2 regions of the Chitinophaga nivalis genome follow, and region 2 is predicted to be linked to the other one. Evidence: riboswitches for the same ligand, from Rfam matches in the RefSeq annotation. Region 2 holds a riboswitch; the other holds the start of a gene.

Region 1 (6,840 bases), 5.5 Mb from region 2:
ACGCATCTGTACCGCCAATTAATTTTTTTGCACCTTCAGCGCTGCCAATAGTAGGGTCATTGGTAAACTGACCGGGCGCTGGTTTGTATTCAAATATCTGGTTGATGTACGCGTCGCTTTTGGCATTAGCTGGCCGGAAATAATCCGGTGTGGCAGGGCCTTCCGGTGTGGTGTCCTCTTTTTTACTACAAGCTGCCATCGTAACGGCTATGGCCAGACAGGTGATGCGCGCAGGTGTTGAAAATCGCATTGGGAATGATTTAAAAGAATGAAATAATTTATTGTTTTACAAAAGCAAAGTGTGCAGGAATATCACCAGTTCCCATCCGCCATTTCTTTTTTCCGTTCTTATCAAAACAGTACAGGAAACCAGGTGTCACATAATTCAGGGCATCCGTTACAAATACATCTTCTGTATCCGGATCTACCGCGATGCCATACGGAATGGTGATTTCCTTATCTGTGCCGTCGGTGATGAATTTTCTGTCGAGCAGCTGTTCTGTTTTTACATCAATGAGGGAATAGGTGATGGTATTTTTATGCGTGATATGGCTCCACTCCACACAGTAAATATAAGCCAGTCCGTTGTGGATGACCAGGTTGCTGGCGCCAATCGGGAACTCTTTTTTTACCTTATCTGTTTTAGTATCTACGACATACAGGCGGGAAGGGATGGTGTAGTAGTCGCCCCGGGAGGTAACATACAAATCTCCTTCCTCATCTACCGCCAGGCGATGCAGGTTGATCGCTACATCAATACGTTTCAGTTCCTGTCGCGTGTCGAGGTTGATCACCGAAACGGTGCGTTCATAGTTAGGCGGACTATACCCACCGGAGTTGGCCACATATAATCTGTTGCCGATAATCGCCATCTGTTCCGGATTGCGGCCGGTAGGAATGCGGCCGGTTTCGTTGAGTGTGGCGGTATCAATAATGGCTACGTAACCTTCATTGGAAGTAACGTAGGCATTGTCTTTATAAAATACCACATACCGGCTCTGGCGGATAGGAATCTGTTTCAGTACCCGCGTAGTGGCGGCATCCATCACTTCTACCTTATTGGAGTTGTTGATGACTGCATATAGTTTGCTGCCGTATATGCGAAGATCGTTGCCGACATCTCCCAAACCCTTTACGATAGTGGTATTTTTAGCTTCGTACATTTTGCGGATATACCGGCCATTGATGAGATCCACATAGTCCAGTGAGGATTTATTCATGTTCATGTTGCCTTCATTGAGCAGATAAAATCCTTTCACCGTGGTTTTTCCATCGGTATTCCGGGAGAAGCCCGGAATATCTTTGTAGGCGATGGTTGGCCTTGGCATATCCTTTCTGCAGCCGGCAGATAGTATGATGAGTAAGCAGCAGACCAGTAATCTTTGCATATGCATGATATTAAAAATGAACACTGAGCGTTACCCTGTAATTGCGTCCCGGCATGGGGAAGTTGGCAATTACATCGTATTGCTGGTTCAGCAGGTTATTTAATTCTCCTGTCAGTTTATATTGATACGCACCTTGCTGCAGTGACCAGGAAGCAGATATATCGCTGGTATACCAGGGCTGTACGTAATTATCTTCATTATTGCCTATCTGATTATACCGTTCGCCGGTATAGATAAAACTGTAGTTGAGGGTGAGTGCTTTCCAGTCGATGCCGGCGAGGAAAGTTCCGCTATGCCAGGGTGTGTAGGGAATCTGTGCACCATAGTTAAAGGCATTTTTACCGGTGGTTCTGTCCCGTGCATCCTGGTAGGTATACGTGAGTGCCAGGTTCAGCATCACGTCACGTATGGGCATCCAGGCACTGTTGATGTTCACATCGGTACCTTTGATGATGACCTGTCCGAGGTTCATCATCGACCATCCGAAGAGGTTGGCAGCAGGTACCGCCACAATTTTATCCGTTGCTTTTATATAGTAGGCATCTGCCTGTATGGACAGGTATTGCCAGCTGCCACGGAATGCTTTGGTATAGGTGAACCCGGCGTCATAGTGTTTTACATATTCCGGGCGCAGGTTGTTGTTGCCGATGTAGGTATAATACAGGTCGTTAAAGGTAGGCATCCGGAATATATTCTTATAGAACGCCCGCAGCCAAAGATTCTGGTGCGCCAATGGCTGCCAGGCAACCGAAATGGCAGGCGTATATTCTCTTTTATTGCCGGCGCCTTCGTAGGCTTTCACCGATTCATTCACGAGAGTAGCCAGGAGGTTTCCCTGCATTTCAAAACGTTTGAAGTGCCATCTGCTGGCGAGCGATACGAGCCCGGTATAGCGGGAGGGATAAGGAAACCGTTGGATGTTGGCGTTCAGGGTATTGACGATGACATCACCGGAGAGGGAGGCTTCCCACCACGGTGTAAAGGTATATTTGTTGGCGAGGGAGGCGTATACTTCCTGCTGCAGATAACGGTTCTGGAGAAACCCTGCTTCGTTCAGGTACTCCGGATCAGTATATACATTGTAGAAGTTGCTATACTTCACATTCGCCATAATGCTGTATTTGCGGCTTATTTTTTTACTCCAGGTACCCTGTGCGAACATGTCCTGGTCTTTCAGGTGCTGCCCATAGGTATAGTGGCCGGCTACTGTAGCGCCGGGCAAGCCGCGGGCGGAGCTATAGTAATAGTATTTCAGGTTCCAGGTGCTGCTATCGCGTAATACCCCATTGAGGGCGGCTTCTGCACGGAAGGCGTTGACGTTGCCGTTCTGGCGTACCAGGAGCGAGTCGTAGTCCGGACCGATGAGATGAAATTTATAGCGTCCATTGGCGTTGATCCATTCCGTACTAACGGTGGCGGTTATACGTTTATTGATCTTTTGCTGCCACAGAATGGCGGGATTGATCAGGCCGGAAGAACCGGTTTTAACGCTTACCTTACCGTGTATGGTTTCTCCTTCGTTAAACACAGGTATTTTGGATTGCAGAAAGAGTACGTTACCGGCGGAGAAGGCGCGGGCCGGCTGGAAGATGTTGTTTTTTTGTCCGTTGTATAAAGATATTTCCGCTATATTATCGAGTGAAAATTTGCTGAGGTCTACCTGTCCGTTCTGTACATTGCCGATCATCATGCCATCATAGAATACGGTAGTATGGTGACTGCCCATACTGCGCACGTTGATGGTTTTTAGCCCGCCAACGCCACCATAGTCTTTTAGCTGCACGCCGGAAAAATAACGGATAGCATCGCCTACGGAAAGGCTGTTGAGCCGTTCCAGTTTTTTGCCGGTAAGCGTTTGTACCGGCGTAACCGGGTTAATGTATGCCGGTATTCGTTTGGCGTCTACACGTACTTCCCGTAACGTGTCTTTGGTTGTTGTCTGCGCAACGGCGTTCCCGGCAATAAGCAAATATATACCTGAAGCCACAGGCAGAAATCTAAGTAAACACATGATGGATTATACTTCCAAAGCGCTTGGGGAGTGCGAATAATACAAGAAGAGAGATATGTCTTATAAAGACTTACATCCCCGGCCTTTCACCCGAAAGCGCTGATGAATAAATACAATTGGCAGGTCTTCTGGCTCTCCTGCTTTTCCGGTAGGCCTTCCCATGTAACGGACACACAGTGGCATAGTAGAATTCCGGAAAAACACTTCTTCGCACAGGTGGAAGAAGGCAGGATCACAGCTACGGGGATAGCTCCGGTTTTACACCGGATTCCCTTTTAATATATCTGCGGGGCAGACATAACCATTTGTGGCTGCAAACCTACGCTTTGTCAGGGGAATATCCAAAAGAGAAGGGGAAGCGGCATGATTCCTGAAAACTAATCCCTGGAGTCTTTTTACAGCCTGTTAATGGAATGTACTGTTAATACAGCTGGCGTTGGTTGTTGCCGCTGTCTGAGGAGGAACCGGACCGGGTATATGGTCTGAAAACGGGTATAAAATTCCCCGTTCCTGCTTAATCATAGAGGAATAGCCGCTACAAAGTATTTGAAATGATTATTCCAAGCATAAGAACTTAATTCGATGAACCTCCCATATAAAGTTCCCGAACCGTCACACTGGTTGCACTGCGATGATGAAACTTTTGTCTTACCGGATGGTACCGGAGAAAAATTCTATAGAGACTTGCTCATGGAGTCTCCCGTGGCGATGGCAATATACACTGGTCCTGAAATGTGTGTCCGGCTGGTCAATGAGGCGATGCTGGATATCTGGGATAAAAATAACGGTGTGATCGGTAAACCCTTGCTGGAAGCGGTACCGGAACTGAGCGGTCAGGTGTTCAGCACCTTGCTCGATGGTGTATTTACTACGGGGATACCTTACATAGGAACAGAAGACCCCGTGCGTATCCGGCGGAAAGGTCAGCCGGATATCCGCTATTATAAACTTATTTATAAACCGTTATATAACGAAAGCAAATTACTGTATGGGGTGATGAGTACAGCTGTCAATGTTACCGACCTGGTACTGGCCCGGGAGGAACTGCGGGAAACAGAAAAGCTGTACCGCAATGCGGTAGATGTGGCAGAACTAGGTACCTGGAGCAAGAACCTCCGGACCGGATTCGTTACATATTCTCCCCTGATCAGTGAATGGTATGGACTACCAGCAGAAGCCTGCAGTATGGCCGTATTCCATGGTTGCATACACGAAGCCGATCAGCAACGGGTGGCCGCCCTGCGGCAGCAGGCCATTGATACCAGCGGGTTGTATGACTGTACTTTTCGGGTGGTGAATAAAACACTGCAGAAAGAACATATCCTGCATGCAAAGGGCATGGTGATTACAGGAAAAGACGGACAGCCGGAATCTATTATGGGGATGGCACGGGATATCACACTGGACCGGATGACATCCATGCAGCTGGAAGAGCTGGTACAAACCCGTACCCAGGCATTGGCTGCTGCCAACAAAAGCCTGCGTCAGATCAATGACAACCTGCAGCAGTTTGCTTATATCGCCAGTCATGATTTGCAGGAGCCATTGCGGAAAATTATCACCTTCTCCGGTATTTTGCAGAAAACACAGGCACATCAGGATACATCCGGCCAGTTATATCTCGGCAAAATATCTGGTGCCGCGCAGCGCATGTCTCATCTCATCAGCGATCTGCTGGATTACTCGCGGGTGGAAAACAGTAAAGCGGTATTTATGCCCACCAGACTGCAAGACATTCTGCAGAATATTTATATTGATTTTGAAGTATTGATTCATCAGCAGCATGCCGTAATAGAGACGGCGCCATTACCGGAAATTGCCGCCTTACCGCTGCAGATGAATCAGTTGTTTTATAACCTCATCGGCAATGCATTGAAATTTACCCGGAAAGGCATTCCGCCTGAAATAAAATTAACGGCGGCGATGCTCACACCAGAAGAAGTACAAGAGTATTCCCTGCCTTATAGTACCCAACCTTATACACACATCGTTATACAGGATAATGGAGTAGGATTTGATCCGCAGTTCGCAGAAGAGATTTTTCTTATTTTTCACCGCTTGCACAATTATCAGGAGTATGAAGGTACCGGCATCGGATTGGCATTATGCCGGAAGATTGTAGAAAACCACGGTGGCCGCATCTATGCGACCAGTAATAAGGAAGAAGGCGCGGCTTTTCATATTCTGTTGCCGCTGTCAAGACCCTGAGGAATATTACTATAAATAGTGCGGATATAAAATTGCTTTTTTATTGATAGGGTGCGTAATTTTATACTTTCCGGACGATATCATCCGGGTGTCATATAGGAATGTATTTTTAGTCACCATTTTAATAACTGTCAGCATTGAGCAAGGGGAAATCAGCGTGGGTAAATGACTTAAAGGTGTACCTTTCTACGCATAAATGGATGGCGGCCGCGATCTGTTTTGTTACATTATTACGACTTTCTTTTATTGGTATAATGGGTCCTATGCCGCAGGATGCCTACTACTATTTTTACGGACAACATTTAGCCTGGTCCTACTTCGATCATCCGCCGGCGATAGCCTGGATACTCCGTGCCTTTACCGATCTTTTCGGACGACATGTTTTTGTGATCAAGCTGGCAGATTCCCTGATTACTGCCGGTACGTTGCTGGCGTTTTACCGGCTGGCCGGATGTTTTCTGTCTGTACACCGCGCGCGTAATGCGATGTTGCTGTTGTATGCCACATTGATGATTACCATGGTGTCGCTGATATCTACCCCTGATGTACCGTTGTTGTTATGCTGGAGCCTATCCCTGATTGCATTATACCGGGCCATCTTTGAAGGAAGGAAATGGTATTGGATATGGACGGGCATTGCGATGGGACTTGCATTCGACAGTAAGTATACCGCCGTGTTTTTGCCGGCAGGAACGGTATTGTTTTTATTGTTGTCTGCCAGGTATCGCAGGTATTTGTGGTCGCCGTGGTTTGCTGCCAGCATCCTGTTTTTCGGCATCACTATTTTGCCTGTGGTCTACTGGAATGTAGATAACCAGTTCGCCTCTTTTCGTTTTCAATCTTCCGGAAGAGTGGATGGCGCTGAATTCCGGCCGCTGGATTTTTTCGGTGTGATCGGACATCAGGCAGCAGCATTGATACCGGTGTTGTTAGGTGCGTTGTTGTATTATCTATATAAGTGTATCCGCCGGTACCGCCGGCGTATTGCGGGTATTCCGGAACCGCAGTTGTTTCTGCTGGTTTTCTTTGTACCCATATTTACAGGATTTTTTGTGTTGTCTCCTGTGTATTGGGTGAAGATAAACTGGATGATGCCAGCTTATATTACCGGTATCATCTGGGTGAGTAGCTGGCTGCGCGACAAATTTATTCGCTGGCAATGGATCGGTACCGTAATCATACATGCTGCCCTCGCCATAGAAGTGATTTTTTATCCGGTACCTATTCATTCGG
Region 2 (6,840 bases):
TTATTGGCTTGTATTCCATAACCATAGCAAATATGCACTGCAGTTTCGCAGTGTAAACCTTCAATGGCTCTTTCTAATGCTGCCATTCCCCAATCGTTCACTTCATCAAAGAACACATTAAATGCAGGTTCATCAAACTGGATAATATCTACCCCTGCATCCTGCAGCTCTCTTGCTTCTTCATTGAGTGCTTTCGCAAATTCCCACGCTAATTTTTCCCGGCTTTTGTAATGGTCATCATATAAGGTATCTACCATTGTAAGCGGTCCCGGTAATGCCCATTTTATAGGCTTATTAGTCTGTCTACGTAAAAATTTAGCATCTTCAACAAAAACTGCTTTTTGACGTGCAACATCACCTACAACCACTGGAACACTCGCATCATAACGGTTACGAATTCTCACAGTTTTGCGATTTTCAAAATCTACACCACTTAAATGCTCGATAAAAGTGGTTACGAAATGTTGGCGTGTTTGCTCACCATCACAAATGATATCTAACCCAGCCAATTGTTGTTCCTGCAAAGAAATGCGCAAAGCATCTTGTTTCCCTTCCAATAACTGATCTCCTTCTAATTTCCAGGGCGACCAAAGTTTCTCAGGTGGTGCAAGCCAGGCTGGTTTAGGTAAACTTCCTACAATTGAGGTTGGTAATAGTTTTTCCATTGTTGTTTCTTATTTTCTTTGATTTATTAATTAGCGAATTTAGCAGCCCACTGCTCAAGAATATCCTGGTAAGGTTTAATGAAATGCTCTTCAGCATATTTACCCTGTTCAACAGCCAGTCGGCTGCGCTCTTCACGGTCATAAACCACGCGGGTCAGTGAATAATCTTCGTGTTTAAGACTAGGTTGATAAATTTTCCCAGCCCCTGAATTTGCATTGTAAATTTCAGGGCGATAAATCTTCTGGAAAGTCTCCATCGTACTGATTGAGCTGATTAGTCCAATATCAGTATAATCAGCAAGCAGATCTCCGGAATGATAAAAAGCCATCGGTGCCACACTGTTCGGAGGCATGAAAAAACGAACTTTTAAGCCCATTTTAGAGAAATATTCATCAGTGATAGAATACTGATCCTGCAGATACTCAAAACCCAGAACCTGATGCTGATACTCAGTGCGGGTATACGTTTTGTTGCCCGATACACTTAGACAAATGATCGGAGACATTTTAAAGTGCTCTTTATAAGTGGCTGAACTCACAAAGCACTTGTAAAGTTTTCCGTGCAAATCACCAAAATTTTCAGGAATACAAAAATTAGATTTATTTTTATTGTGCTCGATCAATAAAATACTGAAATCATAATCACGAACATAAGAGGAAAAATTATTTCCGGCAATACCTTCGATACGCTGGCTAGTCTTACGGTCAAAAATATTCGTTTTTAAAACTTCAATCAACGGCAGATTGTTAATACCATTCTTATCACCAATACTCATCGTTACTGTGATGATTTCAAGTTCTACAAGGTAACGATCACCTTTAGGATTATCCAAATGAGCCAATGCATTGAATCGATTGTTAATCATATTTAAGGCATTACGTAAGTTTTGTTGGCGATTAGCTCCTCTGGCCAAGTTTGCAAAATTGGTTGTCAGACGCGTTTGACTTGAGGGGTGATAGTTTTCATCTAAACATGTACTCTTCAGCGTGAACACAAAATTATCCTTGATGGTATTCTGAATATTTTCCCTGTATTTTTGTTCGTTTACTTTCGAACTTTCTGATATGATCGCTTCCATTAGTTGTTGCAATTATTTTATTTTCAAAAAACAATTATTCTATAGCTAACTTAATTATCAATTAAACGCTGCGACCACTAAAGAAAGGACCTAAGGAAGAGATATGTACATGAAGAGGCGTGATCAAGCCTTGATGGGCTTAAAACTTGTACAATCTGACCAATGACCTCTTTACGCGGAAGCATCGACCAATACAGCAAAGGCAGGTATCCTGACTTGTAACAGCTTTTACCAGCCTTCCCGCTTTCGCAGTGACCACTATTGTAAAGCCCTGTTGTGTTACTTACAGTTGCGCGACAGCTCGTGATTTGCACACGATTCCCTTTTAATTCACCGCTAAGTAAAACCTTTCCTGATTGTTGAAATATGAAAAGAACAGAAGTATTAAATTGCTGTCAAAGTTATGTTTTTGACCATAAAAACTTATTAAATACCAAGAATTAAGTAAAAAATGCCGTATTTGAAACTACTTTTAGCTATTTATGCTGTAATTTTTTTATTTTTATGGCCATTAAAGTTATTTATGCTATGGACCAACTAGATGAGATCGATCTGAAACTATTAAAGCTATTGACGAATGATTCGAGCCGGACGATTAAAGAGCTGGCCGAGGAAGTTAATCTGTCATCCTCGCCTGTCGTTGCACGGGTCAAACGACTGGAAAACAATGGCTACATCAAAAAATATATTGCACTGCTCAACCCGGAAAAATTCAACCAGGGATTTATTGTATTTTGCAATATCAAGCTAAAACAACATGACCGGGAAATCGGACATAGTTTTGTGGCGGATATTCTCAAGATTGACGAGGTAGTTGAATGCTATAATATCTCTGGAGATTATGATTTTTTTCTAAAAGTGTTTGCCCGTGACATGAAGCATTACCAGGATTTCGTATTTAATAAACTAGGTTCAGTAAAAAGTATTGGCAGCGCGCACAGTACCTTCGTTATGTCGGAGATCAAGAATTCGCATAATTTCTGCTTTTAATAGTGACAGAAGTTTGGGTTAATGGGTACAATAAATTTTGAAAATTTAAGATTTATTTATTATTGGATGCAAGTGTATGAGTGCAGTGGTAACCAAATTATTTATTCTCAAAGCGCAATTAAAAGTTTTAGGGTTGAAGATGTTTGTAAAAATGCTTAGCTGAATGTCGTTGATCTATAAGATGTCGATGTCCTTTACAAAAATCCTCAATTTTAGATAGATCATCTATCAGAAGGTTCGAAAGTTGTCCCTCGTAGTCCGCAAAAAACTTCCTTTGATTTTTGATTCCTTACCCCATTAAATTAATTGAAGGAGTGAAAACAACCAAAACATTAGAGGATAACACAAGTATTAGTGACGATATTTTCTCAATGCTTGCACCGTTTGATAAATACCCTATGCGATAAATATCCTTCTCAGGAAATCAACAATATATTAACAAAGAGGCTCCTCAACGTTTAAGAAATCCCCATATGTGTAGTGGTCAAAATTCAAAAAAACATTCACCAATAGACGATAGGTTATCTAAGAAGCAATCATGTTTCACTTGATAATTTTAAATTGAAATTATTGTCAGGATTGGGATCACTCCCCCGAGAGAGCTTACTGGTTATGATTGTATTTATTTCACTCCTGCAAAATCCTTTCTCCAATTTTTCTATATCCGTTACAATAAATTTATATCAAGCTTCGCAGATGGGTTTCAACCTACCGAACCAGAGAACTGGTGCGGTAGCATCCAGATTCGATGGCCCTGGCAATTTCCATATGGCAGCTTCAATATGCTTCTCATAATATCAATTCAAAAAGGTATGTTTTGCGATATAAGTATAGTGAGCAGTTGATCATAATCGCTTAGTGTTTCCCTTTTTTGAGGTCATTAAATGCACAAACTCCGCAACCATTTACATCCGTCGCAAGAATGTATCCTTAGGGGGCAGATTGTCTGGGATTGAGCAACCGCACCAGTATCAGCCCTTTAAAACAACGCAAGAAAATACCCGGGCCAATAACAAAACACTTTGCGACCAGGAGCGACATGCTTACAACGCAAATACCATAGACAAATTCAAATCATATCAACAAGATAATAATAAGGAATGCTTACATTCTGTATTAGAATTTTTTTTGAAATTTTTTCTCATTCATGAACAAAATCAAATTAAGCGCTGTTATCTATTAGCGTAAAAACTTACGATCTCAAATAACCAGTTCCTAACCTCATTCCCAACCCTCAAATACCATAACATCAATGCACCATTTAAAAGGACACTAACTGACCAATATTATCCCATTCCGGGTGTTATCTACTCACATTTGACTTCTCTTTCCGGAGATGATCAGCATTCTTTTCTGATATACATATATATAATCAATGGCGGATACCGAAAAGCCAGAACAGAGTAGGTAAAACTTTAACATCACCTCATATGTCAAACACAGCGCAAGCTCCCGAGCATTCAAGAACTGCTCAAAGATCGGTAGTTAACAACATCAGTGTATTAACAATCGTTGACGTCGAACAAATTAAGTCCCTCAATCCCAATCCAAGTCAGGACCCGGACAAACCACAGCCTATTCATTACAACCAGGGTGTCACCATGAGATGCCCTTATGATCACTTCGTGTCGGAACCTGGCCCGGGGAATATTACCTTCAAGGCAAATTTACAAGATACCGTTTCTTTCAGGGCAACGACTGTTTCCGGTAATTCAGAAAATGCTGTTATTGTCTATAAAATAAAAGGCAACGACTCAGTGAATGTATTTAACCCTTTTCTGACAAATACGATCACCAGGACTGGTTCAGTAGTGCCTTCATCACCCAATAGTGTTCCCCCATTAACTACCCCCCTCACATTTTATTCATTTGATTCCAAGATAAAAAGTAAAGGCACTGAAGTCTTCACCATCTATCTGGCGCTATATGAGCTGGATGCATCCGGGGAGAATCAGGTACTTTATGGCTACTTCTACTGGGATCCAACCATTCAGGTACAATAAGCCGCTGATATCCTTTTACGTATTCAATGTTTTATATACAGCAGTTCTGCATAAACGGAACTGCTGTATAATGTCTGAAACCTGATACAGGCCAGCTACGCTGGTCTCAATTTCTTATAATTCTTCGGCGCAATACTCGTTTCCTTTAAATAGCCCCTTTCAATAAAGGAGCTGTTGCTCCGGGTACTATTCCCGTTTGAGCAAGACAAAATGCAAGCTATCTTTCTTTTCAATGTACCAATGCTTATTCAATTCCAGTGACCAGCCATTCGCTTGTACAATACCATCTTTTACACACAGATTATCCCTTGCCGGCAATGTAATCACTTGCCAGTTCTGCATAAGCATGCCACCATTTTCCACCTTCAGCTTTCCCCAAACATCTTTTATTTCAGCAGTAGGATATACTGTACCCAGTTGTCCCAGGTCGAATAAATTATTAGGGTTAAAGACAATATTCATTTTCTGCAGGTTGATGACCAACACCGGATAGCGCGTAAAAAGACGGGTATAAACAGCTGTTTGCGCTTGTCTGGCTTTCTCTTTTATTTTTTCCGTACGTATGATACGATCTCCTTTATACCGCTTTTCCAGCTTCACCCATTCAGCTGTGATCGTTGTTTTGGGCACGGTCACCTGATAGTATTTTCCAATCAAAGCCGAAAATGAAGCATTGGAATCCACGGCATGTGTCCAGGCGGGTGATTTCTCATAAAGTAAATATCCATAAACAGGGCCGGTAATATAGGGCATAGCCCGGATCAACGAAAGTCGCGTGGCCGCCCGATCAATCTCCGTATACAAATGTTGCCGGATACTGTCCGATGGTCTGCCCAGTAATACGCCTGTATATTCAGCTAGTCCCTCATTCATTTCCAATTGGCGCTCATGATCGAAAGTTGCCGGAAACAACTCCTGTCGCTTTTTGCGAAAGAGCAGCGCATGCGTCAAATCAACCTTACGCTGATCTATGGGCTTTGCCAGGGCTGATTTTAAGGCTTGCAGTTCCAACAGCAAATAGATACGTCCGTTCGTCGTTGCCAGATGATCTATGGTGGGGCTATACGCAGGCAAACCCAATTTATTTTGAATGCGGTGAAAGGATTCATGTAACATCAGGCTTAACCGCTCATCCCTGTCTGCAGGTAATGGCCATAATATAACAGTCCACCATTGACCTTGCCAGTTGATAGACGTATTGGCCACCATTACTTCCTTAGGTAACTGTCCTTTGTAAATACCTTCTCCCAATGAGGTAAAGATCCCTTTACTATCCGGCATATTCGCATAAGTGGTGCGGGATTGCGGATCTACCAGCAGCATAGGGCCATAAAGTGGCTGTTTCCAAATAGCGTTGCGGCTGCCCGCGGAATCTGCTTGTCTGAAATACCGGGCAGCAAGCATCACTGCGGTATCCCCTTGCTGTGCAAGACCACGGCAGGTGATAGCGAGTAGCAACAACCATACACTAAAAGCTTTCATACTTTTTTGTGTAAATTAAATATCCGGCTGATAATTATAATTTTGTATTATACCAAAGGTCAGATCTCTTTTAACATAGGCAATGTTCTTCATTTAACTACCATTAATCCTGTAAATAAGGCATTTACTATAATACAAGTGTATCTCTTTACCATTTTCATTAATTTGGTTCATGCGAAGTTTCTTATTACATATGTGCTTTTGGCTGGGATTCTTTTTTATATGGAACCAGATCATGTATTTCTATATCAGTGACAAAGGAAACCAGTTGTACTTTGCTGCACTGGATGTAAGTATGATACTCTGTGCTTTCTATGGCATTTATGCTTATCTGATGCCACGCTATTTTAAGGATAAAAATATCACCAAACTGCTGTCACTATCGTTTCTATGGCTGGTGATACTGGCAGGTGGATATGCTTTTATCATGAAGATATTGCTGAACCATATGCTGTTTCCCATTCATTTTAATTTTTCCTGGAACTATACCGATTTGCAATACAATCGCTTCTTCATTGCCTTACTGGGACTATTAGGGGGCGGATATGTAAAGCTGGCATTTGATCGGGTAAATGCTCAACGCAAACTGAATGCGCTGGAAAAGGCCAACGCCCAGGCGGA

What was found. Region 2 has a riboswitch for cobalamin ahead of OL444_RS08680 (DUF1852 domain-containing protein). Riboswitches for the same ligand answer to the same signal wherever they lie in the genome.
Region 1: another riboswitch for cobalamin. It lies ahead of OL444_RS27885 (TonB-dependent receptor plug domain-containing protein); the one in region 2 lies ahead of OL444_RS08680 (DUF1852 domain-containing protein).

What each region holds. Positions count from the first base shown of each region.
Region 1 covers NZ_JAPDNR010000001.1:7,653,018-7,659,857, reverse strand. The annotation lists gene OL444_RS27895 (hypothetical protein) at 1-250, opposite strand, end outside; gene OL444_RS27890 (DUF5074 domain-containing protein) at 279-1,388, opposite strand; gene OL444_RS27885 (TonB-dependent receptor plug domain-containing protein) at 1,399-3,375, opposite strand; cobalamin riboswitch at 3,501-3,720, opposite strand; gene OL444_RS27880 (PAS domain-containing sensor histidine kinase) at 3,982-5,607, shown strand; gene OL444_RS27875 (glycosyltransferase family 39 protein) at 5,871-6,840, shown strand, end outside.
Region 2 covers NZ_JAPDNR010000001.1:2,105,836-2,112,675, reverse strand. The annotation lists gene OL444_RS08685 (methionine synthase) at 1-665, opposite strand, end outside; gene OL444_RS08680 (DUF1852 domain-containing protein) at 692-1,744, opposite strand; cobalamin riboswitch at 1,929-2,110, opposite strand; gene OL444_RS08675 (Lrp/AsnC family transcriptional regulator) at 2,249-2,734, shown strand; gene OL444_RS08670 (inclusion body family protein) at 4,165-4,737, shown strand; gene OL444_RS08665 (hypothetical protein) at 4,924-6,219, opposite strand; gene OL444_RS08660 (sensor histidine kinase) at 6,455-6,840, shown strand, end outside.